DNA from 3 places in the Planotetraspora sp. GP83 genome. Region 1 is predicted to be linked to each of the others. Evidence: riboswitches for the same ligand, from Rfam matches in the RefSeq annotation. Region 1 holds a riboswitch; each other region holds the start of a gene.
What was found. Region 1 has a riboswitch for cobalamin ahead of ABH927_RS08790 (ribonucleoside-diphosphate reductase subunit alpha). Riboswitches for the same ligand answer to the same signal wherever they lie in the genome.
Positions count from the first base shown of each region.

Region 2: another riboswitch for cobalamin. It lies ahead of ABH927_RS25820 (ABC transporter substrate-binding protein); the one in region 1 lies ahead of ABH927_RS08790 (ribonucleoside-diphosphate reductase subunit alpha).
Region 3: another riboswitch for cobalamin. It lies ahead of ABH927_RS25290 (CbtB domain-containing protein); the one in region 1 lies ahead of ABH927_RS08790 (ribonucleoside-diphosphate reductase subunit alpha).

Region 1 is NZ_JBGCBZ010000005.1:26,592-33,755, reverse strand. It holds gene ABH927_RS08800 (helix-turn-helix domain-containing protein) at 1-980, shown strand, start outside; gene ABH927_RS08795 (Bug family tripartite tricarboxylate transporter substrate binding protein) at 1,073-2,038, shown strand; cobalamin riboswitch at 2,083-2,300, shown strand; gene ABH927_RS08790 (ribonucleoside-diphosphate reductase subunit alpha) at 2,419-4,647, shown strand; gene ABH927_RS08785 (ribonucleotide-diphosphate reductase subunit beta) at 4,921-5,919, shown strand; gene ABH927_RS08780 (mechanosensitive ion channel family protein) at 5,948-7,069, shown strand; partial or broken gene ABH927_RS08775 (IS5/IS1182 family transposase) at 7,060-7,164, shown strand, end outside.
Region 2 is NZ_JBGCBZ010000020.1:103,513-110,676, forward strand. It holds gene ABH927_RS25810 (ABC transporter ATP-binding protein) at 1-321, opposite strand, end outside; gene ABH927_RS25815 (FecCD family ABC transporter permease) at 318-1,340, opposite strand; gene ABH927_RS25820 (ABC transporter substrate-binding protein) at 1,439-2,443, opposite strand; cobalamin riboswitch at 2,517-2,646, opposite strand; gene ABH927_RS25825 (acyltransferase family protein) at 2,846-4,141, shown strand; gene ABH927_RS25830 (Gfo/Idh/MocA family protein) at 4,102-4,971, opposite strand; gene ABH927_RS25835 (histidine phosphatase family protein) at 5,066-5,650, shown strand; gene ABH927_RS25840 (hypothetical protein) at 5,709-5,987, opposite strand; gene ABH927_RS25845 (DUF397 domain-containing protein) at 6,091-6,324, opposite strand; gene ABH927_RS25850 (helix-turn-helix domain-containing protein) at 6,325-7,146, opposite strand.
Region 3 is NZ_JBGCBZ010000019.1:165,313-172,476, forward strand. It holds gene ABH927_RS25280 (cobyric acid synthase) at 1-1,035, shown strand, start outside; gene ABH927_RS25285 (histidine phosphatase family protein) at 959-1,537, opposite strand; cobalamin riboswitch at 1,555-1,697, shown strand; gene ABH927_RS25290 (CbtB domain-containing protein) at 1,731-1,943, shown strand; gene ABH927_RS25295 (CbtA family protein) at 1,964-2,704, shown strand; gene ABH927_RS25300 (putative cobaltochelatase) at 2,743-4,746, shown strand; gene cobO (cob(I)yrinic acid a,c-diamide adenosyltransferase) at 4,748-5,350, shown strand; gene ABH927_RS25310 (cobyrinate a,c-diamide synthase) at 5,384-6,796, shown strand; gene cbiE (precorrin-6y C5,15-methyltransferase (decarboxylating) subunit CbiE) at 6,793-7,164, shown strand, end outside.

The DNA.
Region 1 (7,164 bases):
ACAAGGCCGGGCTGCCCCCGCTGTACGTGTTCGGCGCCGCTCCCGCGTGGGCCGCTCCGGGCGCTCCGCTCGGTCCCTACAGCGACGGCTCCCGCGCCGCCGGTCCGGACGACCTGGCCGACTGGGACGCGTTCGTACGGGCGGTGGCGACCCGGTACCGCGGGAGGATCGAGGCCTACGAGCTGTGGGTGCTGGCCAACGATCCCAGGTTCTACAACGGCTCGCCGCGGAGTCTCGTGGAGATGACCCGCCGGGCCGCCGGCATCATCAGGGAGGCCGACCCGCGGGCGGTCATCGTGTGCCCGGGGATGGGCCGCTTGTGGGAGGCGAAGGCGCGCGAGGCGCTGCGGAGCTTCGCGATGCTCGGCGGCTACCGGTACTGCGACGCCGCGGGCATCAAGCTGTTCCAGCGGCACCCGGCGGATCCCCCCGAGACGATGCTGGAGATCGTCCGGTTCGTGGATCGGGCCATGCACGAGGCCGGTGTGCACCGGCCCCTCTGGAACACCGGCACGACGTACGAGATCCCGCTCCAGGGATCGCTCGACAGCCAGGCGGCGGTCGACCACGCCGCCCGGTTCTACCTCGTCGGGCTCTACGGCGCGAACTACAACCTCCGCCGGATGTACTTCTACAACTGGGGCGGGACGAAGATCCCCATCGTGCTGCAGGCCGAGGGCGGCGCCCCCACCCGTGCCGCCCTGGCCGTCGAGCAACTGCAGCGCTGGCTGTCGGGGGCCCGGCTCCGCGCCTGCGGGCGAGGCCTGCCCATCGCGCTGCCCGAGAACGTCTGGCAGTGCGAGTTCACCATCGCGGGAGCCCGGGGAACGCGTCCCGCCGTCATCAGGTGGACCGACGCGGGCATGGCCGACACCGTCCCGCCGCCCGGCGCGACGAGCGTCCGCCACCTCGACGGCACGCTCACCAAGCCCGGAGACATGATCCGCATCACCGAGGAGCCGGTGCTGATCGAGTCCTGATCGGGGGTTCGAATCCCAAAGCCGGAAATATGGTCACATGGCGTAATTAGCCGTACTCTGTCCGTATCGGGAGCTTCTGGGGAGGTGCCGACGTGCGACGCCGGGCGGTTCTCGTGCTGGGGGCGGGCGTGGCGGCCCTCGCGGCCGGGTGCGGGACGGACGGCCCGCCGTCGCAGGGCGACATCTCCCTCGTCGTCCCGGGGTCCGCCGGGAACCTGTGCGACGGCTTCGCCCGCGAGCTGAAGGCGCTCATCGAGGGCCGCAAGTGGGCGCGCAGCGTGAACATCAGGAGCCGGCAGGGGGACGGCGGGAGTGGGACGCCGTCCGTCGCGCGGTTCGTCGCGGCGGGACGCCGAGGCGACCTGATGGTCGCGGATCCCGCCCTCATCGCCGTCGCGGCGATGGACCGCGCCCGGCCCTTCGCCGTCGGCGCCTCGCCCCTCGCCCGGCTGGCCGGTCAGTGGGAGGTGCTCGTCACCTCCCCGGACTCCCGATTCCGGACGTTCGACGACTTCGCCGCCGCCCTGCTCCGCGACCCGTCCGGGGCCAAGGTCGCGGGCGGGGCCCCGGGCGGGGCCGACCACCTGCTCTACGGTCTGACCGCCCAGGGGCTCGGCGTGGACCTGCGGCTGCTTCACTACACCTCCTTCGGAGACTGCTCTCAGGCGGTCGCCGCGATGCTGGACGGCCGGGCGACGATCGGGTTCGGCGGCCACGGGGACGTCGCCCGGCACATCGCGGCCGGACGGCTCCGGCCGCTGGCCGTCTCCTCGCCGGAGCGCCTGGCGGGGGTGGACGCGCCGACCCTGGTCGAGTCCGGGGTGCGCCTCATCTACGCCGACTGGTTCGGCCTGCTCGGCCCCGGCACGCTGGGAGACCGGGAGCGCGACGCGCTGCTCGATCTCTGCCGGGCCGTGGACGGCTCGCCCTCCTGGCGGCGGGCGTGCGCCCGTAACGGCTGGACGCCGATGTGCCTCGCCGGGGACGACTTCCGGCAGTGGCTCACCAGCGAGGCCGGCCGTACCAAGCGGGTCCTCGGCGATCTGGGGCTGCTGTGACGGACACAACCTGTAGGGGTTGTTGCGTCGCATGGCACTAGATGTAGGATCCACACGTTGCTGGTTCACCCCAGGGTGAGGCAAGAGGGAACCCGGTGGGAGTCCGGGACTGCCCCGCAGCGGTGAGCGGGAACGACCGCCGTCAACTGAGCACTGGGCGCGATGAGACGCGCCTGGGAAGCGACGGCCATTAGGACCGGCGGGCGAGAGCCGTACCGGATGCCCGCGAGTCCGAAGACCTGCCGGTGACGTGCGCGCGGACCTCGCGCGCACTCCGCCGGGCCTCGCGGGAGGGTCCGCCGCGGTACGGCACGGCGCCGCCGTGCGCGTGCCGAGGTGTGCCCGTCTCGCGATGCTCTTGAGTTCGCGAGGGAGAGCACGTGACACAGACGACGATCGCGGATCCGCGGCAGAGCCGGTGGCTGGCGATCGAGGAGGCGGCGGCCGGGGTCGTCACCGACCCGGAGAACTCCAAGGTCGCGGCGCGGCTGCTGGGGAGCCTGATCGCGGACGACGTGGCCGCGCACGGGGTGCGGAGCTTCTCGGAGTCGGTCGCCGCGACGCACGAGGCGGGGCTCCTGCACGACGGGATCGCCGGATTCGTGGCGGCCAACGCGGCGGAGCTCGACGCGCTGATCGATCCGGAGGCGGACGGCCGGTTCGAGTACTTCGGCCTGCGGACGGTCTACGACCGCTACCTGCTGCGGCACCCGATCACGCGCGGCGTGCTGGAGCGGCCCCAGCACTTCTTCCTGCGGGTGGCCTGCGGGCTGTCGTCCTCGGTGGGTGAGGCGTCGGTGGCTGAGGCGTCGGTGGGTGAGGCGGCGGTCGCGGAGGCGGCGGAGCTCTACCGCCTGATGTCCACGCTGACGTACCTGCCCAGCTCGCCCACGCTGTTCAACTCGGGCGCGCGCAGGCAGCAGCTCTCGTCGTGCTTCCTGCTCGACTCGCCGCGCGACGAGCTGGAGGGCATCTACGAGCGGTACGCCCAGGTGGCGCGGCTGTCGAAGTACGCGGGCGGGATCGGCGTCTCGTGGACCCGGGTCCGGTCGCGGGGCTCCCTCATCCGGGGCACGAACGGGCTCTCCAACGGCATCGTGCCGTGGCTGCGGACCCTGGACGCCTCGGTGGCGGCGGTGAACCAGGGCGGCCGCCGCAAGGGCGCGGCCTGCGTCTACCTGGAGACCTGGCACGCGGACATCGAGGAGTTCCTGGAGCTGCGGGACAACACGGGCGAGGACGCCCGGCGCACGCACAACCTCAACCTCGCCAACTGGGTGCCGGACGAGTTCATGCGCCGGGTCGAGGCCGACGGGGTGTGGTCATTGTTCGACCCCAAGGAGACGCCCGAGCTGACCGACCTGTGGGGCGCCGACTTCGACCGGAAATATCGCGAGCTGGAGGACTCCGGGCGGTTCGTGCGGCAGGTCTCCGCGCGGGCGCTGTACGCCCGGATGATGCGGACGCTCGCCCAGACCGGCAACGGCTGGATGACGTTCAAGGACGCCGCCAACCGCACCTCGAACCAGACCGCGCTGCCGCGCAACGTCATCCACCTGTCCAACCTCTGCACCGAGATCCTCGAGGTGACGAGCGACGCCGAGACCGCCGTCTGCAACCTCGGCTCGGTCAACCTCGCCGCTCACCTCGACGCGGGGGATCTCGATTGGACGCGGCTCCGCGCCACCGTGCGCACCGCCGTACGGTTCCTTGACCGGACGATCGACCTCGGCTTCTATCCCACGCCGGAGGCCGAGGCCGCCAACCGGAGGTGGCGCCCCGTCGGGCTCGGCGTGATGGGCCTGGCGGACGTGTTCTTCGCGCTGCGCCTGCCGTTCGACTCGCCGGAGGCGCTGGCGCTGTCGACGAGGATCGCCGAGGAGATCGCGCTCGCGGCGTACGGCACGTCGGCCGATCTGGCGGCGGAGCGGGGGCGCCATCCGTCGTACGAGGAGACCAGGGCCTCGGACGGCGTGCTCCACCTGGACCACTACCCGTGCTCGCCGTTGCATCCCGGCGAGTGGGCCGCGCTCCGGGCCAGGATCGCCGAGACCGGCCTGCGGAACTCGCTGATGATCGCTATCGCGCCCACGGCCACGATCGCGTCCATCGCCGGCTGCTACGAGTGCATCGAGCCGCAGGTGTCGAACGTCTTCAAGCGGGAGACTCTCTCCGGAGAGTTCCTCCAGGTCAACCGCTATCTCGTGCGTGACCTCCAGGCCCGGGGGCTGTGGACCCAGGCCATGCGCGACGCCATCAAGCGGGCGGACGGCTCCGTGCAGGACATCCCCGGCATCCCGCAGGAGCTCCGGGCGCTCTACCGGACCGCCTGGGAGCTGCCGCAGAAGGCGCTCATTGACCTGGCCGCGGCGCGGCAGCCGTACATCGACCAGGCGCAGTCGCTGAACCTCTTCATGGCCACCCCGACGATCGGCAAGCTCTCGTCGATGTACGCCTACGCGTGGCGGTCGGGCCTGAAGACGACCTATTACCTGCGTTCGCGCCCCGCGACGCGGATCGCCCAGACGACGGTGTCCGCCCCGGCGGTGGACGCCGAGGCGATCGCCTGCTCCCTCGAAAGCCCCGAGACCTGCGAAGCGTGCCAATAACTCCGCGTGATCATGCAGACATTCCCGCGAAGGCCGGCTGACCTGCGCCGACCGTGCGCGTGATCATGCACGCCTTCCCGTGAACGCCGGGTGCCCAGGGGGTGCGCCATTCGTGATCATGCAGCTGCCCGGCAGTGCATGATCGCGTACGGCACGTGCGCCGGTAGACCTGCATGGTCGGGACCCTCTGCATGATCACGATTGAGGTTGGCGCAGGTCATGCCGGATGCGCGGGAACCTGTGCATGATCACCACCAGAGGAAGGTGACAAAGATGATGTTGCTCGATCCGGGGATGGACCTGACCCTGCGGCCCATGCGGTATCCGGGGTTCTACGAGCGGTTCCGCGCGGCGATCCGGAACACGTGGACCGTGGAGGAGGTGGACCTCCACTCCGACCTGGCCGATCTGGCGAGGCTCGACGACGGCGAACGGCATCTGATCAACCGGCTCGTGGCGTTCTTCGCCACCGGTGACTCGATCGTGGCCAACAACCTCGTGCTGAACCTCTACCAGCACGTCAACGCCCCCGAGGCGCGGCTCTACCTCAGCAGGCAGCTGTTCGAGGAGGCGGTCCACGTCCAGTTCTACCTGACCCTCCTCGACACCTACCTGCCCGACCACGACGAGCGGGCCAAGGCGTTCGCCGCCGTGGAGCACATCCCCTCGATCCGGGACAAAGCCGAGTTCTGCTTCCGGTGGATCGACTCGATCAACGGGCTCGACCGCCTGGAGACCAGGGACGACCGGCGGCGGTTCCTGCTCAACCTGATCTGCTTCGCCGCCTGCATCGAGGGCCTGTTCTTCTACGGCGCCTTCGCCTACGTCTACTGGCTCCGCTCCCGCGGCCTCCTCGGGGGCCTGGCCACGGGGACCAACTGGGTGTTCCGCGACGAGTCCATGCACATGGAGTTCGCCTTCGACGTCGTGGACACCGTGCGGCGCGAGGAGCCCGGCCTCTTCGACGACGACCTCGGCAAGCAGGTCACCCTGATGATCGAGGAGGCGGTCGCCGCCGAGCTGGCCTTCGCCCGCGACCTCTGCGGCGACGGGCTGCACGGCATGAGCGCGGAGCAGATGCGGCAGTATCTCGAATACGTCGCCGACCAGCGGCTCGCCCGGCTCGGCCTGCCCATCCGGTACGGCACGGCCAACCCGTTCGCCTTCATGGAGCTCCAGGACGTCCAGGAGCTCGCGAACTTCTTCGAGCGCAGGGTCTCCGCCTACCAGGTGGCCGTCGAGGGGGACGTCAGCTTCGACGAGTCGTTCTAAAGCGCCTCAAGAGGGCAAAGGGAACACCATGACGACGAAGGGGGGCGCCGTCCTGTCGGCCGCGTGGAATTCGGAAGCCCTGTGGAATTCGGGAACCCTATGGAATTGGGGAGTCATGGCGATCGCCGTCGTCGCCGCGATCATCGTGGTGGAGCTGATCAGGCGAGCGCTGAAATCGCGACTCATCGGGGAGCGATGGGCGCTCGCCGGCCCGGTCGTGCGCCGGTGCACCTGGCCGGGGTTCGCCACGGCCGTGCTGGTGACCGCCAACGCCGTCTACACGCCCGACATGTCCCTTCCCGCGGCCCACGGCCTTCTCCAGCACCTGTTCACGCTGCTGCTGATCACCTGCGTGACGTGGCTCGTCATCCAGGCGGCCTACGCCGTCACCGACGTCGTCCTGGACCGCCTGCTGCACGTCCAGGGCGAGCGCAACCGCCGGGCCCGCCGGATCCGCACCCAGATCACCCTGGTCCGCCGGGTGTCGGCGGCCGTTGTGGTGATCGTCGCGCTGGGCGCCATGCTGTTCACCTTCCCTGAGGTGCGGGCCCTCGGGGCGGGGCTCCTGGCGTCCGCCGGGATCGCGGGAGTGGTGGCCGGTGTCGCGGCCCAGTCCACGCTGGGCAACATGCTGGCCGGGCTGCAGTTGGCCTTCAGCGACGCCATCCGCCTCGACGACGTGGTCGTCGTCGAGGACGAATGGGGCCGCATCGAGGAGCTGACCCTCACCTACGTGGCCCTCCGCCTGTGGGACGAGCGGCGGCTCATCCTCCCGGTGTCCTACTTCACCACCAACCCGTTCGAGAACTGGACACGGCACGAGACCCGGATCCTCGGCAGCGTCTACCTCCGAGTGGACTGGTCCGTTCCGGTCGAGGAACTGCGCACGGAGCTCTACCATGCTCTGCGGGCCAATCCGCTCTGGGACCAGAAGGACTGGACCCTCCAGGTCACCGACATCACACCGGCCGGGCTCGTCGAGCTGCGCGCGCTGATGAGTGCCGCGGACTCGCCGAGCGCCTGGGACCTGCGGTGCGACATCCGCGAGCACCTCGTCACGTTCATCCGCGAGAAGTACCCGGAGACCATCCCCCGGCTCCGCGTGGAGGACACGCGGAGCGCGGAGCCATCGTCCGCCCCCGGCCGCTGATCGTCCGCCGCGGCACCGAACATGGCTCCGGCCTGGGCAAACAGCGCCACGCTGCCGAGCAGACCTTCGCCCTGTTGCACGCCTTCCGGCGCCCG
Region 2 (7,164 bases), on a different contig from region 1:
GTACGGCGTGCGCCCCAGGAGTGCGTAGTCGTACACGGTCATGTCGGCCGGCAGGGAGGGATTCTGCGGCGCGTAGGCGACGAGGCGGGCCCGCCGGCGCGGCGCGCGGTCGCGCACGGGGGCGCCGCCGATGAGTACCTCCCCCTGGTGGGGCACCAGGCCCAGCATGGCCTTGAGCAGGGTGGACTTGCCCGCGCCGTTCGGCCCGATGATCGCCAGCCACTCTCCGGCGCCGGCCGACAGCGCGACGTCGGCGAGCACCTCCCGCCCGCCGAGCGTCACCCCGAGCGCCCGCACCTCGACCGGGCACTTGGGATTCACGTGTCCACCCGCTTGGTCAGGCGCAGGACGACCACGAAGAAGGGCGCGCCGACGAAGGCGGTGACCACGCCGATCGGCAGCTCGGCGGGGGCGAGCACGGTGCGGGCGACGAGGTCGGCCAGCTCCAGGAACGCCGCGCCGCCGACGAACGACAGCGGCAGCACGACGCGGTAGGACCAGCCCGCCAGCCGCCGGACCACGTGAGGGACCACGATGCCGACGAACGCGATGAGCCCGCTCACGGCGACCGCCGACGCGGTGGCCAGCGACGCGGCGAGGAGCACGACGAACCGGGCACGGGCGGCGCGCAGGCCCAGGCTCATCGCCTCCTCGTCGCCGACCGAAAGCACGTCGAGCAGCCGTCCGTGCAGGAGCATCACGGCCGAGGAGACGACGGCATACGGGGCGATCAGCCAGACCTGCTCCCAGCCGCCGCCCACGTCTCCGAGGATCCACGAGTAGATCCGCTGGAGCTCGTCCACCTTGAGCTGCTGCACGAACGTCTGCAGGGCGGTGAGGAACGACGTGACGGCCACCCCGGCGAGGACGAGGGTGGCCGTGCCGCCGCCGCGGCCCGCGGTGTTGCCCAGCGCGTACGCCAGGAAGACGCCGCCGACCGCTCCCGCGAAGGCGGCCACCGGCACGAGCCGGGCGTCGCCGCCGAGGAACACGACGATCATCGTCACGGTGAGGCCCGCCCCGGCGGCGGCTCCCAGCAGGTACGGGTCGGCCATCGGGTTGCGGAACACCCCCTGGTACCCCGCCCCGGCGATCGCGAGCAGCCCGCCCACCACGGCAGCGAGCAGCACCCGGGGCACCCTGAGCTGGAACAGCAGATTCTGCTCGACCGGCGACAGGCCCGAGTCCACCGAGACGAACGGCAGCCGGTCGAGCAGCGCGAGCGCGATGCCCCTGGGCGAGATCCCGGCCGCGCCGACGAGCACGCCCAGGGCGAGGCTGAGCGCCAGCACGACCAGGGCGACGATGAGCGGCCCGAGGCGCAACCCCGCCGACGTCACCGGTCCGCCCGGCGGCCGTCCTCCCCCGGAAGCCGCCTCTCCAGTAAGGCGTTCCGGAAGCCGTTCTGGACGCCGTGCCCCCGGAAGACGGGCGCGCCTCAGCTCGCGGCCTTCTGGACGGCGGCGCTCACGGCCGTGGCCAGGTCGGCGACGCGGGGCCCCCAGCGGGAGGCGATGTCGTCGTCGAGCACGACGACGTGGCCTTCCTTGATCGCGGACAGCCCGGACCAGCCGGGACGCTCGGCGAGGGCGGCGGCGTTCTGCCCGCAGCACTTGGTGTCCGCGAGGAAGATCAGGTCGGGGTCGGCCTTGGCCACGAACTCGGCCGACAGCTTCGGATAGCCGCCCGCCGCGTCGGGGGCCTTGTCCGCGATGTTCGTGAGCCCGAACAGCGCGTAGATCTGGCCGATGAACGTGCTCGACGTCGCGGCGTAGGGCGTGGTGTCCAGCTCGTGGTAGTACGTCAGCCGCTTGCCCTTCGGCGCGGCGGCGGCGAGCTGGTCGAGCCGGGTCTTCATCCCGTCCACCACCTCCGCCGCCTTCATGGCGTTGCCGGTGGCCGCGCCGAGGTCGGCGATCTGGTCGTAGGCCTCGTCCAGCTTGGTCGCCGCGGGCTCCAGGATCACCGGCACGCCGACCTTGCCGAGCCCGGCGACGACGCCTTCCAGGTCGTTGGCCAGCACGACGAGGTCGGGCTTGGCCGCGACGATCGCCTCGACGTTCGGCTTGAACCCCGACAGCGAGGTCTTGGGGGCCTCTGGCGGGTAGGTCGACTGGTCGTCCACCGCGGCCACCTGGGCGCCCGCCCCGATGGCGAACAGCGTCTCGGTGGCCGTCGGGGAGAGCGAGACGATGTGCTCGGGCCTCTTGGCGATGGTCACGGAGCCGTTCCCGGCCTGGACGGTGACGGGGAACGCCCCCTGAGCCGTCGTCGTGGTGCTTGGCGAGTTGGCGTTGCCGGCGGTGGGAGCGGCGGCGCCCGTGTCGCCCGCCTGGCCGCATCCGGCCAGTCCGAGCACACAGAGCAAGCCGACCACACAGAGCACGCGCACGCCGGCCACACCGGGCAGCACGCGGGCGACGGCCGTGCGTACGGGACTCACGGAATCCTCCAGGGGGAGCCGGGAAATCGAGAGACCCGCTGATAGCGACGGATCACCCTTTTCCTCGAGGGTTGATGGCGTCGGCGCGGGATGCAGGCGACCTGGCTCATCCCCGGGGGCGGGGAAACACAGTTGCGGGACAGCGCCGGGCTCACACCGGACTTCGCTACAGCACGCGCGTTGCACAGAACGGTACCAACTCCCGTCCCACCGTCCAGTTCGCGGGCCCGCACGGTCCGCCTGAACGGTCCAGCGGCCCCGGTCTCTCCCGCCGATGGTAGGGCCTGCCCCACCTGCGGGGTCGCCTCTGGGCGCGACCACGAGTAGTGCCTCCGTCGCTGCGCTGACCAGGGGGTTCGCGAAACCTTTAAGGGGTCCGATCCCCCGGCTAAGGCGGCTCCCATGTCCCTGACCACGCTTCCCCCGGCACCCGTACGGCCGGCCGCCTCACCGGCGCCGCGGGACCGGTTCATCGACCTGCTGCGCGTCTTCGGCATGGTGCTCGTGGTCCTCCAGCACTGGACCATGCCGGTCCTGATCTACGCGGACGGCAGGCTCACCACGGGCAACGCGCTGGCGGGCGTCCCCCTCGTCACCTGGCTGACCCAGGTCATGCCCCTCGTGTTCTTCGCGGGCGGCGCGGCCAACGCGATCAGCTGGCGGTCGGCCTCATCCGGCTCGCCCTCATCCGGCTCCGCGGGCCTGTGGACGGCCAGGCGGCTCCGCAGGCTGGCCTGGCCGGTGCTTCCCCTGGTCTTCGTCTGGCTGCCGCTTCCCTACGTCCTCGACGCGCTCGGCATGCCGTCCCAGCCGGTCGAGGTGGCGGCGCGCACGGTCGGCCAGCTGCTCTGGTTCCTCGCCGTCTACCTGGTCGCCGTGCTGGCCACGCCGTACATGGCCCGTGTGCGGGCGTCGCGCGCCCTGCCCGCGCTGGCCGCGGGGGCGGTGCTCATGGACGTGATCCGGTTCTCCGGCCTGGAGGGGGCCGGCTATCTCAACGTGGTCTTCGTCTGGCTGGCCGTGCACCAGGTCGGGTTCCTGTACGCCGAGGGCAGGCTGGCGTGGCTGGCCGGGCCCCGCGCCGCGGGACTCGCGGTGGCCGGGTTCGGCATGGTCGCCGGTCTGGTGGCCGCCGGGCCGTACCCCGCCAGCATGATCGGCATGCCGGGCATGATCTCGAACATGGCCCCGCCGAGCGCCTGCATGCTCGCGCTGTTCGCCGGGCAGCTCGGCCTGGCGATGCTGCTGCGGCCCGCCCTCAACACGCTCGCCCGGCGCCCCAAGATGAACGCCCTGCTGGCCGTCCTCGCGCCGCGGATGATGACGATCTACCTCTGGCACATGACCGCCCTGGTCACCGTGGCCGGGATCGCGATGTTCGGGTTCGGGCTGGAGACGCCGGAAGCCGGATCGTTCACCTGGTGGGGCCAGGTGCCGCTGTGGCTGGCGGCTCTCGTGACCGTCCTGCTGGCGCTCGTGGGCCTGTTCGGGCGCTTCGAGGAGCCGACCGGCGCCGCGTCGGCCGGTCGGGTCGTCGCGGCGGCCGTTCTGATCGGCGGCGCGCTGACCGCCCTCATGGTTACCGGCTTCGTGCCCGGCGTGGCGCCGGTGGCCGCCTCACTGGCGCTGGTCGCGGGCCTGCGCCTCGCGGCGGCCGCTCAGCCGAGCTGGCGCTCCGCGTCGGCGATGATCTCCTGAAGCCGCAGGCCGTGGCGCGCGTCCAGGGGGTGCCCACCGCCCCGGCGGACGGTGTCGGCGAACTCGCGGGCCACCGTCGCGAAGACGTCGTCGCCGAGCTCCGAGCCGAGGAGCAGGGCGCTGCCCTCCCGCCCGTAGACCTCCACGCGGGCGGGCGGCAGCTCGCCCTGCGCCGCCATGCAGAGCGACGCCTCGCTGACCGCGCCGTTCGCGTGCTCCAGCATCAGCCCGACCCAGCCGAGGGGGTCGCCGTGGGCCCTGACGGAGACCACCGGGCCGAGGGCGGCGTCCAGCAGGTCGATCATGTGCGGTCCGACGTCGAGCACGGCGCCGCGCTCCAGGCGCCACGGGGTCGCGAACGGCCCGCCCTGCAGGGCGCCCGAGATGTTGGCCGCGTAACCGCCGAACGGTCCCAGCTCGCGGGCCCGGTCGAGGAACGCCGTGGTCGCCGGCGAGTAGCGGAAGGTGAAGACCATCTGGGAGGCCACCCCGGCCTCGCCGATGGCGTCGGCCAGCCGCCGCGCGCCGTCGAGGTCGGCCGCGAGGGGCTTCTCCAGGAGCAGCGCCTTCCCCGCCTTCGCGGCGAGGACGCCGATCTCGGCCTGTACCGCGGGCGGCACGGAGAACGCGATCGCCTCCGAGACCTCGAACAGGTCCTCCAGCCGCTCGAACGAGGGGGCGCGGTGCCTGCCCGCGAGCTCGTCGGCCGCCTCCGGCCTGCGAGCCCACACCCCGGCGAGCCTCGTGTGCGGCCCGGCGGCGAGAGCCGGTGCGTGCACCATCTCCGCCCACGGGCCCGCGCCGACCAATCCCACCGATACCGGTTCCATGTGCGCCCTCCCGCCGCGACCCTACTGGACCGCCCCGGGGCGGACGGCGGGCGGGTTCGGCGGGCGGAAGCCGTACCGGCATGATGGTTTGCCTATGGAAGTCATCCTGCTGAGACACGGCGAGACCGAGTGGAGCAGGGCGGGACGGCACACGGGCCGGACCGACCTGCCGTTGACCGGGCGAGGAGAGGAGCAGGCGCGCGCACTGGCCGGCGTGGTCAAGGACCGCGTCTTCTCCCTGGTCCTCGTGAGCCCCGCCCAGCGGGCCCGCCGTACGGCGGAGCTCGCGGGGGTCGAGTCCTACGAGGTGGACCCCGACCTGTGGGAGTGGGACTACGGCGGCTACGAGGGCGTGACCACCGCCGAGATCCGCGGGACCCGCCCGGGCTGGTACGTCTGGCGGGACGGGATCGTCCCCGGGGACGAGGCGCACCCCGGCGAGACGGTCGAGCACGTCGGCGAGCGGGCCGACAAGGTCATCGCGCGCATCCGGTCGGCCGGCGGGGACGTGCTGATCGTCGCCCACGGCCACTTCCTCCGCGTGCTGGCCGCCCGATGGCTGGGGTTGCCTGCCGCGTACGGGCGGTACCTGCGGCTGGACACCGGCACCTACTCGGCTCTGGGGTACGAACACGAGGAGGCCGTCCTGCTCCGCTGGAACGCCCCCGTAGCCCCGTAGCCCCGTATAGGCGCGCGGCCTGCCGGGACGGTCCGTAGGTGCCGTCTTCGTCCGCTCCTCAGGAGGTGGCGGCGACCGGCTTGGGTTGCGGCCCGCGGCCCGTCAGCCATTCGAGGACCTTGCGGTGGCCGCGGCGGGCGTCCTCGAAATGGCCCCATCGCCAGTAGCGAGGCTGGTCGCGCACTCCGGTGACCCAGGTCCGGTAGGCGACCGTCCGCGGCGCCCCGTCTTCCGGATCGGCCGCCGATGCCACGCCGTACGTGCGGATCACCACGCGGCCGCCGGGCGCGAACAGCACGTCGTCGGCCACCGGATAAAGAGTCATCTGGTCCAACACGACCGGCCCCCTCGTTTCAGCGTTCAAGGACCTAATCTGCCGGATCGTTGTTACGCCGGCTGCGCGGCGCTGTTACGCGCGTCCGCGCGGCGTTAATACGGCGTTACACCAGGAGGCCGTCGAACTCGCCGTCCTTGACCCCGAGCACCAGCGCCCGGATCTCGTCGCGGGTGTAGATCAGGGCCGGCCCCTCGGGATAACGCGAGTTCCGTACGGCCACGCTGCCGTCGGGGAGCTCCGCGAGCTCCACGCAGTTGCCGGTCGAGTTGCTGTGGACGCTCTTCCGCCAGGTGACCCCGGTGAGGTCAGTTGCGGGCATCCCGTTATATGTCTGCATTCATATCTCTCTGAGAAATTCGCCGAGAATCTCGGCGGTGCCCCCGGGAGTTGTGCTCTCCACGCACAACTGCTCCATAGCCGTGAGGTAGGGATCGATGTCCTCACGCTTGTCAAGGTAGAGGGCACCCCACAGCTGCTCGACGTAGACCACGTCCGAAAGGTCGGACTCCGGGAAGCGGAGGATCGTGAACGCGCCACCCTCGGCCGCGTGCATCCCGAAGCGGAAGGGCATCACCTGCAGGGTGATGTTGGGCAGCGTGGCCACCTCCAGCAGGTGCTGGAGCTGTTCACGCATGACCGCTCCCCCTCCGATGGGCCGCCTGAGCGCGGCCTCGTCGACGACGGCCCACAGCCTGGGACCGTCCTTGTCCGTGAGCCGCTCCTGCCGCTGCATGCGCAGATGCACACGCTGGTCGATCTCGGCCTTGGGAGCGTCCGGATACCCGAGCTGGACCACCGCCCGGGCGTACGCCTGCGTCTGCAACAGGCCGGGCACGAACTGCACCTCGTAGGTGCGGATCACGCTCGCGGCCTCCTCTAGTCCGACATAGGTGACAAACCAGTTCGGCAGGACCTCGCCGTACTTGTGCCACCAGCCAGGCGTGTTCGCCTCGCGGACCATCTCCAGCAGGCCACGCCGTTCCGCGTCGTCGTGGACGCCGTACAGCGTGAGCAGGTCTTCGACGTCACGTGTCTTGAACCCGACCCGGCCCAACTCCATCCGGCTGATCTTCGACTCCGAGGCACGGATGTGGAACCCGGCGACTTCGCGGGTGAGCCCGCGGTCCTCGCGCAGCCGGCGAAGACTGGCGCCGAGCATGATTCGCCGAACGGTGGA
Region 3 (7,164 bases), on a different contig from region 1:
GTCGTCGGGGACATCGACCGCGGCGGCGTCTTCGCGTCCCTTTACGGCACGCTCGCGCTGCTCGACGCCGAGGACCAGGCGCTGATCGGCGGATTCCTGATCAACAAGTTCCGCGGCGCGCCCGAGCTTCTCGCTCCCGGCCTCGACACGCTGCGGGACCTCACCGGACGCCCGGTGTACGGCGTGCTGCCATGGCTCGACGGGCTCTGGATGGACCTGGAGGACTCGCTCGCCCTGGACAACCAGGGCGTCCGGCAGGCGCCGCCCGGTCCGGGGCGGAGCCTGCGGGTGGCCGTGGTGCGTTATCCCAGGATCTCGAACTTCACCGACATCGACGCCCTCGTGGCGGAGCCGGGCGTCGTGGTCAGGCTCCTCAGCTCGCCCGGTGACGTCGCGGAGATCGCCGAGGCCGACCTGGTCATCCTGCCGGGGTCGCGGGCCACGGTCAGCGACCTCGGGTGGCTCCGCCGTACCGGCTTCGCGTCGGCCATCGCGGAGCGGCGCGGGCCCGTTCTCGGGATCTGCGGCGGCTACCAGATGCTCGCGCGGTGGATCCGCGACGACGTGGAGTCGGGCGCGGGACTGGTCGAAGGGCTCGGCCTGCTCCCCGCCACCGTCGAGTTCGCGGCGGGCAAGACGCTCGCCCGGCCGGTCGGAGAGGCGTACGGCTGCCGCGTCGCGGCCTACGAGATCCACCACGGGATCGTGTCCAGGGACGGCGACGCCGAGCCGTTCCTGGACGGCTGCCGGGCGGGGGCCGTGTGGGGGACGACCTGGCACGGCGCGCTCGAGAACGACGAGTTCCGCCGCGCCTTCCTGACCGAGGTCGCGTCCGCCGCGGGGAGGACCGGCTTCGCGCCGTCGCCGGGGGTGTCCTTCGCCGCGCTCAGGGAGCGGCAACTCGACGCGCTCGGCGACCTGATCGAGCGGCACGTCGACACGGACGCGCTGCTCGCGCTCATCGAGAACGGCGCTCCTGACGGCCTGCCGGCGCTTCCGCCAGGCGGAGTCGCCAGCGACCCCCGTGGCCGGTGAGCGAGAGGCGGGAGAGCGGCTCGGCGTCGATCGCCCAGAACGCCTCGGCCGGTGTGCGGAGCACGTGGACGACCGCGGCCCTCATCACGGCGGGGTGTGTCACCGCGACCCCGCTCGCGGCTGAGGCCAGCCACGCGCCGACCCGATCGACGAGGGCGAGCACTGACTCGCCCCCGTGCGGGGCCGCGGACGGGTCGGTCAGCCAGGCCCGGACGCCCTCCGGATCGGCCGCCTGGACCTCGGCGAGCGACCTCCCGGCCCAGTGGCCGAAGTCGCAGTCGCGCAGCCCCTCGTCGACCTCGGCGTGCAGCCCCAGCCCGGCGGCGGTCTCCCCGCAGCACCGCGACGGGCCGCACGAGGCGCTCTTGACTCCGGCGTACAGGGGGGCGGCGTCGGAGGCCTGCCGCAGCCCCCGCTCGTCCAGTTCTTCGTCGAGGGGGAACGCCGCTCGGCGCATCGCCTCGGTGTAACCGTGACAAACAAGGACCAGGCGGACGGTCATTCGGACCCTTTGCTCAATTGACGCTGCGGTATGTCAGGTCGTAGCGTAAAGCGACATTAATGATGATGTGGGGAAGCCAGCGAGACTCTGGTACGGCCGCGCCACTGTGACCGGTCCTCCGGGACCGGGAGTCAGACCCTCCATCGTCACCGCCACCCCAATTGGGACGCGTGATCCCGAGGAGGCTCTTCCCATGGCTCAAGCCGCCGTTCCCCACTCCCAGCCCGTTCCGGTCAGCATTCCGGTCCGCGAGCTGATCCCCTGGGCCGTCTTCGCCGGCGTCCTGGCCATCGTCCTCCTCTACTTCGTCGGCGCGGAGCAGGGCGTCACCGCCCTGATCTCCGGGAACGGCGTGCACGAGTTCGTGCACGACGGCCGTCACCTGCTCGGCTTCCCCTGTCACTGACAAGGGGACGAGTCACCGCAATGGTGAGAAATCTGCTGGTCCGCGGCATGCTCGCGGGCCTGGTCGCCGCTGTCCTCGCTCTCGTCTTCGCCTGGGTCTTCGGCGAGCCGGAGCTCGGGCGTGCCATCGTCCTTGAAGGCGCCCACGTCGGGCACGCGGCGGAGGAGGCGGCCGAACCTGAGCCGTTCAGCCGCGCCGTCCAGTCGACCGTGGGCCTCGCCACGGCCGTCGGCGTCTACGGCGTCGCGATCGGCGGCGTCTTCGCGCTCGTGTTCGCCTTCGCCTACGGGCGCCTGGGCGCGCTTAGCGCGCGGGCCACCGCGGCCCTGATCGCGCTCGGGGCGTTCGTCACCGTCGCGCTGGTGCCGTTCCTGAAGTACCCCGCGAACCCGCCGGGGGTCGGCGACCCGGACAGTCTCCGGGAGCGGACCGTCGTGTACTTCGCGCTCGTCGCCGGCTCGGTGGCCCTCGCCGCCGTGGCGCTCTATCTGCGCCGCCGCCTCGCCCCCCGTTACGGCGGCTGGAACGCGGCGCTGCTGGCCGTGGCGGCGTTCCTCGTCGCCGTGACCGCGGCGTGCCTGCTGCTCCCGGCGATCGACGAGGTGCCGGCCCACTTCCCGGCCGCTCTGTTGTGGAGATTCCGGCTCGCCTCGCTCGGCACGCAGGTCACCCTGTGGGCGGGCGTCGGGCTGATCTTCGGCCCGCTGGCCGAGCGCGTGCTCACGTCCCGCTACGCCCCCGCTCCCGCACTCCCCGCGTGAGCGGGAGCGACCGATGACTCATGACAGAACGAGGCGAGATGCCTGACGCGCGCCACTATCCGTTCACGGCGATCGTGGGGCTCGATCAGCTCAAGCTGGCCCTGATCCTCAATGCCGTGTCACCGCGTACCGGCGGGGTGCTCATCCGCGGCGAGAAGGGCACCGCCAAGTCGACCATCGTGCGGGCGCTCTCGGCGCTGCTGCCGCCGGTCGCCGTCGTGCCCGGGTGCCGGTTCTCCTGCGACCCCGCCGCTCCGGAGCCCGCGTGCCCCGACGGGCCCCACGGACCCCGGCCCGACGCGTCGGTGCGGCCCGCCAGGCTGGCCGAGCTTCCGGTGGGAGCCTCCGAGGACCGCCTGGTCGGCTCGCTCGACCTCGAACGCGCGCTCACCGAGGGCGTGAAGTCCTTCGAGCCCGGCCTGCTCGCCGCCGCCCACCGCGGCGTGCTGTACGTGGACGAGGTCAACCTGCTGCACGACCACCTGGTGGACCTGCTCCTCGACGCCGCCGCGCTGGGCACCTGCTACGTCGAGCGCGACGCGGTGTCCGTACGGCACCCGGCGCGGTTCCTGTTGGTCGGTACGATGAACCCGGAAGAGGGCGAGCTGCGGCCCCAGCTCCTCGACCGCTTCGGGCTGACCGTCGAGGTGGCCGCGTCACGCGACCCCGGCGAGCGGGCCGAGGTGGTGCGGCGGCGGCTGTCCTTCGAGGACGACCCGGAGGGCTTCGCCGCCCGATGGACGGCGGAGGAGCAAGCGCTGGCCGCTCGCATAGCCGAGGCGCGGGGCCGCCTTCGTGACGTGGCGCTCTCCGACGCCGCGCTACGGCAGATCGCCACCGTCTGCGCCGCGTTCGGCGTGGACGGCATGCGGGCCGACCTGATCACCGCCCATGCCGCCGTCGCCCACGCGGCCTGGCGAGGAGGCACGGAGGTCACCGCCGAGGACGTGCGGGCCGCGGCCCGCCTGGCCCTGCCGCACCGGCGCCGCCGTGACCCGTTTGACGCTCCCGGCCTCGACGAGTCAGAGCTCGACGAGCTTCTCGACAACTCCAAGCCGGACCCCGACCCGGACACCGACCCCGACGGCGGGGCCGACAGCGCCGGGAACGGCCAGGCGGACAGCGCGGAGAACGGCCAGGCGGACAGCGCGGAGAACGGCCAGGCGGATACGACTACGAGTGGCACAGGAGATGGCGAAGCCGGTGGCGCCGGGAAGGGGCAGGCGGCCACGTCCACCGCGCGGCCGGGCGAGCCGTACCGGGTGCGTGCGCTGACCGTCCCGGGGCTCGGCACGGGCAGCCCCGGACGGCGGTCACGAGCCCGCACGCCGTACGGCCGGGTCTCGGGGTCGCGGACGCCGGTGGGCCGCCTCACCTCGCCCCATCTCACGGCGACCCTTCGCGCGGCGGCCCCACACCAGCGTGAACGCGGCAGGACCGGGCCGGGGCTGGTGGTGCGGCCCGGCGACCTGCGCGAGGCCGTACGCGAGGGCCGCGAGGGCAACCTCGTGCTCTTCGCCGTGGACGCGAGCGGGTCGATGGCGGCTCGCCGCCGGATGGAGGCCGTCAAGGGGGCCGTGCTGAGCCTGCTCCTCGACGCCTACCAGCGCCGTGACAAGGTCGGTCTCGTGACGTTCCGCGGTTCGGCCGCGGAGCTGGTGCTTCCCCCGACCTCCTCGGTGGAGGCGGGTGCGGCACGGCTGCGTTCCCTGCCCACGGGCGGGCGCACGCCGCTCGCCGAGGGCCTGCGCCGGGCCGCCGAGGTGCTGCGGGTCGAACGGCTCCGCGACCCGTCACGCAGGCCGCTGCTCGTCGTGGTCACCGACGGACGCGTCACGTCGGGCGCGACGGCCGACGTGGACCGCGCCGCCGCGCTGCTGCGCGGCGTGACCTCCGTCGTGGTCGACTGCGAGAGCGGACCCGTACGGCTCGGCCTCGCCGTACGGCTGGCGGGACGGCTGGGCGGCGAAGCCGTACGGCTGGAGGAGCTGGCCGCGGACGGGCTGCGCGAGCTCGTCCACGAGCGCAGGAAGGCGGCCTGACATGCCTCAGGGGAAGCCGGCGGCGGTGCCGGACGACGGCCTCACGACCAGGCAGCGGCGCACCCGGCCGCTGGTGTTCGTCCACACCGGCCCGGGCAAGGGGAAGTCGACCGCGGCGTTCGGGCTCGCGCTCCGCGCGTGGAACCAGGGCTGGCCGGTCGGGGTCTTCCAGTTCGTCAAGTCGGCCAAGTGGCGAGTGGGCGAGGAGCGGGCCCTGGCCGTGCTCAGCGAGTCGGGCGCGGGAGGCACGGTCGCGTGGCACAAGATGGGCGAGGGCTGGTCGTGGATCAAGAAGGCCGGCGCCGAGGAGGACCACGCCGCCGACGCCCGTGAGGGATGGGAGCAGATCAAGCGCGACCTCGCGGCCGAGACCTACCGGCTGTACGTGCTGGACGAGTTCACCTACCCCATCAAATGGGGGTGGATCGATGTGGAGGACGTGGTGGCCGCTCTCGCCGGCCGTCCCGGCATCCAGCACGTGGTGATCACCGGCAGGGACGCCCATCCGCGCCTGCTGGAGACCGCCGACCTGGTCACGGAGATGACCAAGGTCAGGCACCCCATGGACGCGGGCCAGAAGGGCCAGAAGGGCATCGAATGGTGATCGGCGCGGTCCGATCGCGGGGGAGGGGCGGGAGTGGCTGAGCTTCCGCGCCTCGTCATCGCGGCGCCCTCCTCGGGATCCGGCAAGACGACGGTGGCCACGGGGCTGATGGCGGCCCTGACGGCCAAGGGCTTCACGGTCTCGCCGCACAAGGTGGGGCCGGACTACATCGATCCCGGCTACCACGCGCTGGCCGCCGGGCGCCCGGGGCGGAACCTCGACCCCTGGCTCGTCGGTGAGGCGCTGATCGAGCCCCTGCTCCTGCGTGGCGCCGCCGGACTGCATGGCGCCGCCGGGGCCGGGATCGCCGTCATCGAGGGCGTGATGGGGTTGTACGACGGCGCCGCCGTACCGGACGCCGGAGCCGTGCCGGACGGCGCGTCCGGCGGCGACTTCGCGTCGACCGCGCATGTCGCGCGCGTGCTTGACGCGCCGGTGGTGCTGGTCGTCGACGCGTCCGGGCAGGGGCGATCGGTGGCCGCGCTGGTCCACGGGTTCGCGTCCTACGACACCCGGGTACGGATCGGCGGCGTGATCCTCAACCGGATCGGCTCGCCCCGGCACGAGCAGATCTGCCGCGACGCGCTCGCCGAGACGGGGGTCGCGGTGCTCGGGGCCATCCCCCGTACCGAAGTGGCCGCGACGCCCTCCCGCCATCTCGGCCTCGTGCCCCCCGCCGAGCGGACGGCCGAAGCGGTGCGCGCGGTGGCGGCGCTGGGCGAGCTGGTGACGGCCACCTGCGACCTGGAAGCGCTCGTACGGCTCGCCCGCGGCGCGTCCCCCCTCAACGCCCCCGCGTGGAACCCACACCAGGTCCTCGCCGGTATGCCTCCCGAGGAGGGCCGTGACGGTGACGGTGACGTGGTCGTGGCGGTGGCCGGGGGAAAGGCGTTCACGTTCGGGTACGCGGAGCAGGCCGAGCTGATCGAGGCGGCCGGGGCCACGGTGGCCGTCTTCGACCCGCTGAGCGACGAGACCCTTCCCGCTGGCGCGTCAGCCCTCGTGCTGCCCGGCGGATTCCCCGAGGTGTACGCCGCCGAGCTGTCGGCCAACGAGCCGCTCCGCCGGGAGGTCGCCGCCTTCGGCGGGCCCATCGTGGCCGAGTGCGCCGGGCTGCTCTATCTGTGCCGGGAGCTGGACGGCCGTCCCATGTGCGGGGTCGTGGACGCCACCGCCACCATGACGGGCACGCTCACGCTCGGCTATCGGCGGGCCGTGGCCGTACGCGACTCGGTGCTGACCCGGGAGGGGGAGCGCTACCACGGCCACGAGTTCCACCGCACGCGCGTCAGCCCGGCCAGTGACGTGCCGCCGCTCTACCGATGGCGGGACGGCGCCGACGGGTACGGCGGGCCGCGACTGGCCGCGTCCTACGTGCACCTGCACTGGGCCGGAAGCCCTCACCTCGCCCGGAGATTGGTGTCACGAGCGGCTCGCGGCGCATGAGCGGGCTGGTGACCGTCGTCGGCATCGGCGCCGACGGCTGGGCCGGGCTGTCTCCGGTCGCGCGGCGCGAGATAGGCGCCGCAGAGGTCCTCATGGGTGGCGCGCGGCAGCTCGCGCTGGTGCCGGACACCGGCGCGGAACGCGTCACGTGGCCCTCGCCGATGCTGCCGGCCGTCGAGGGGCTGCTGGCCGAGCGGGCCCACCAGGCCGTATGCGTGCTGGCCAGCGGCGATCCGATGTTCTACGGGGTCGGCACGACGCTTGTGAGGTTGCTCGGGGCCGACCGGGTCCGGGTGCTGCCGCATCCCTCGTCGGTCTCGCTGGCCTGCGCCCGGATGGGCTGGCCGGTCGAGCAAACGGCGGTCGTG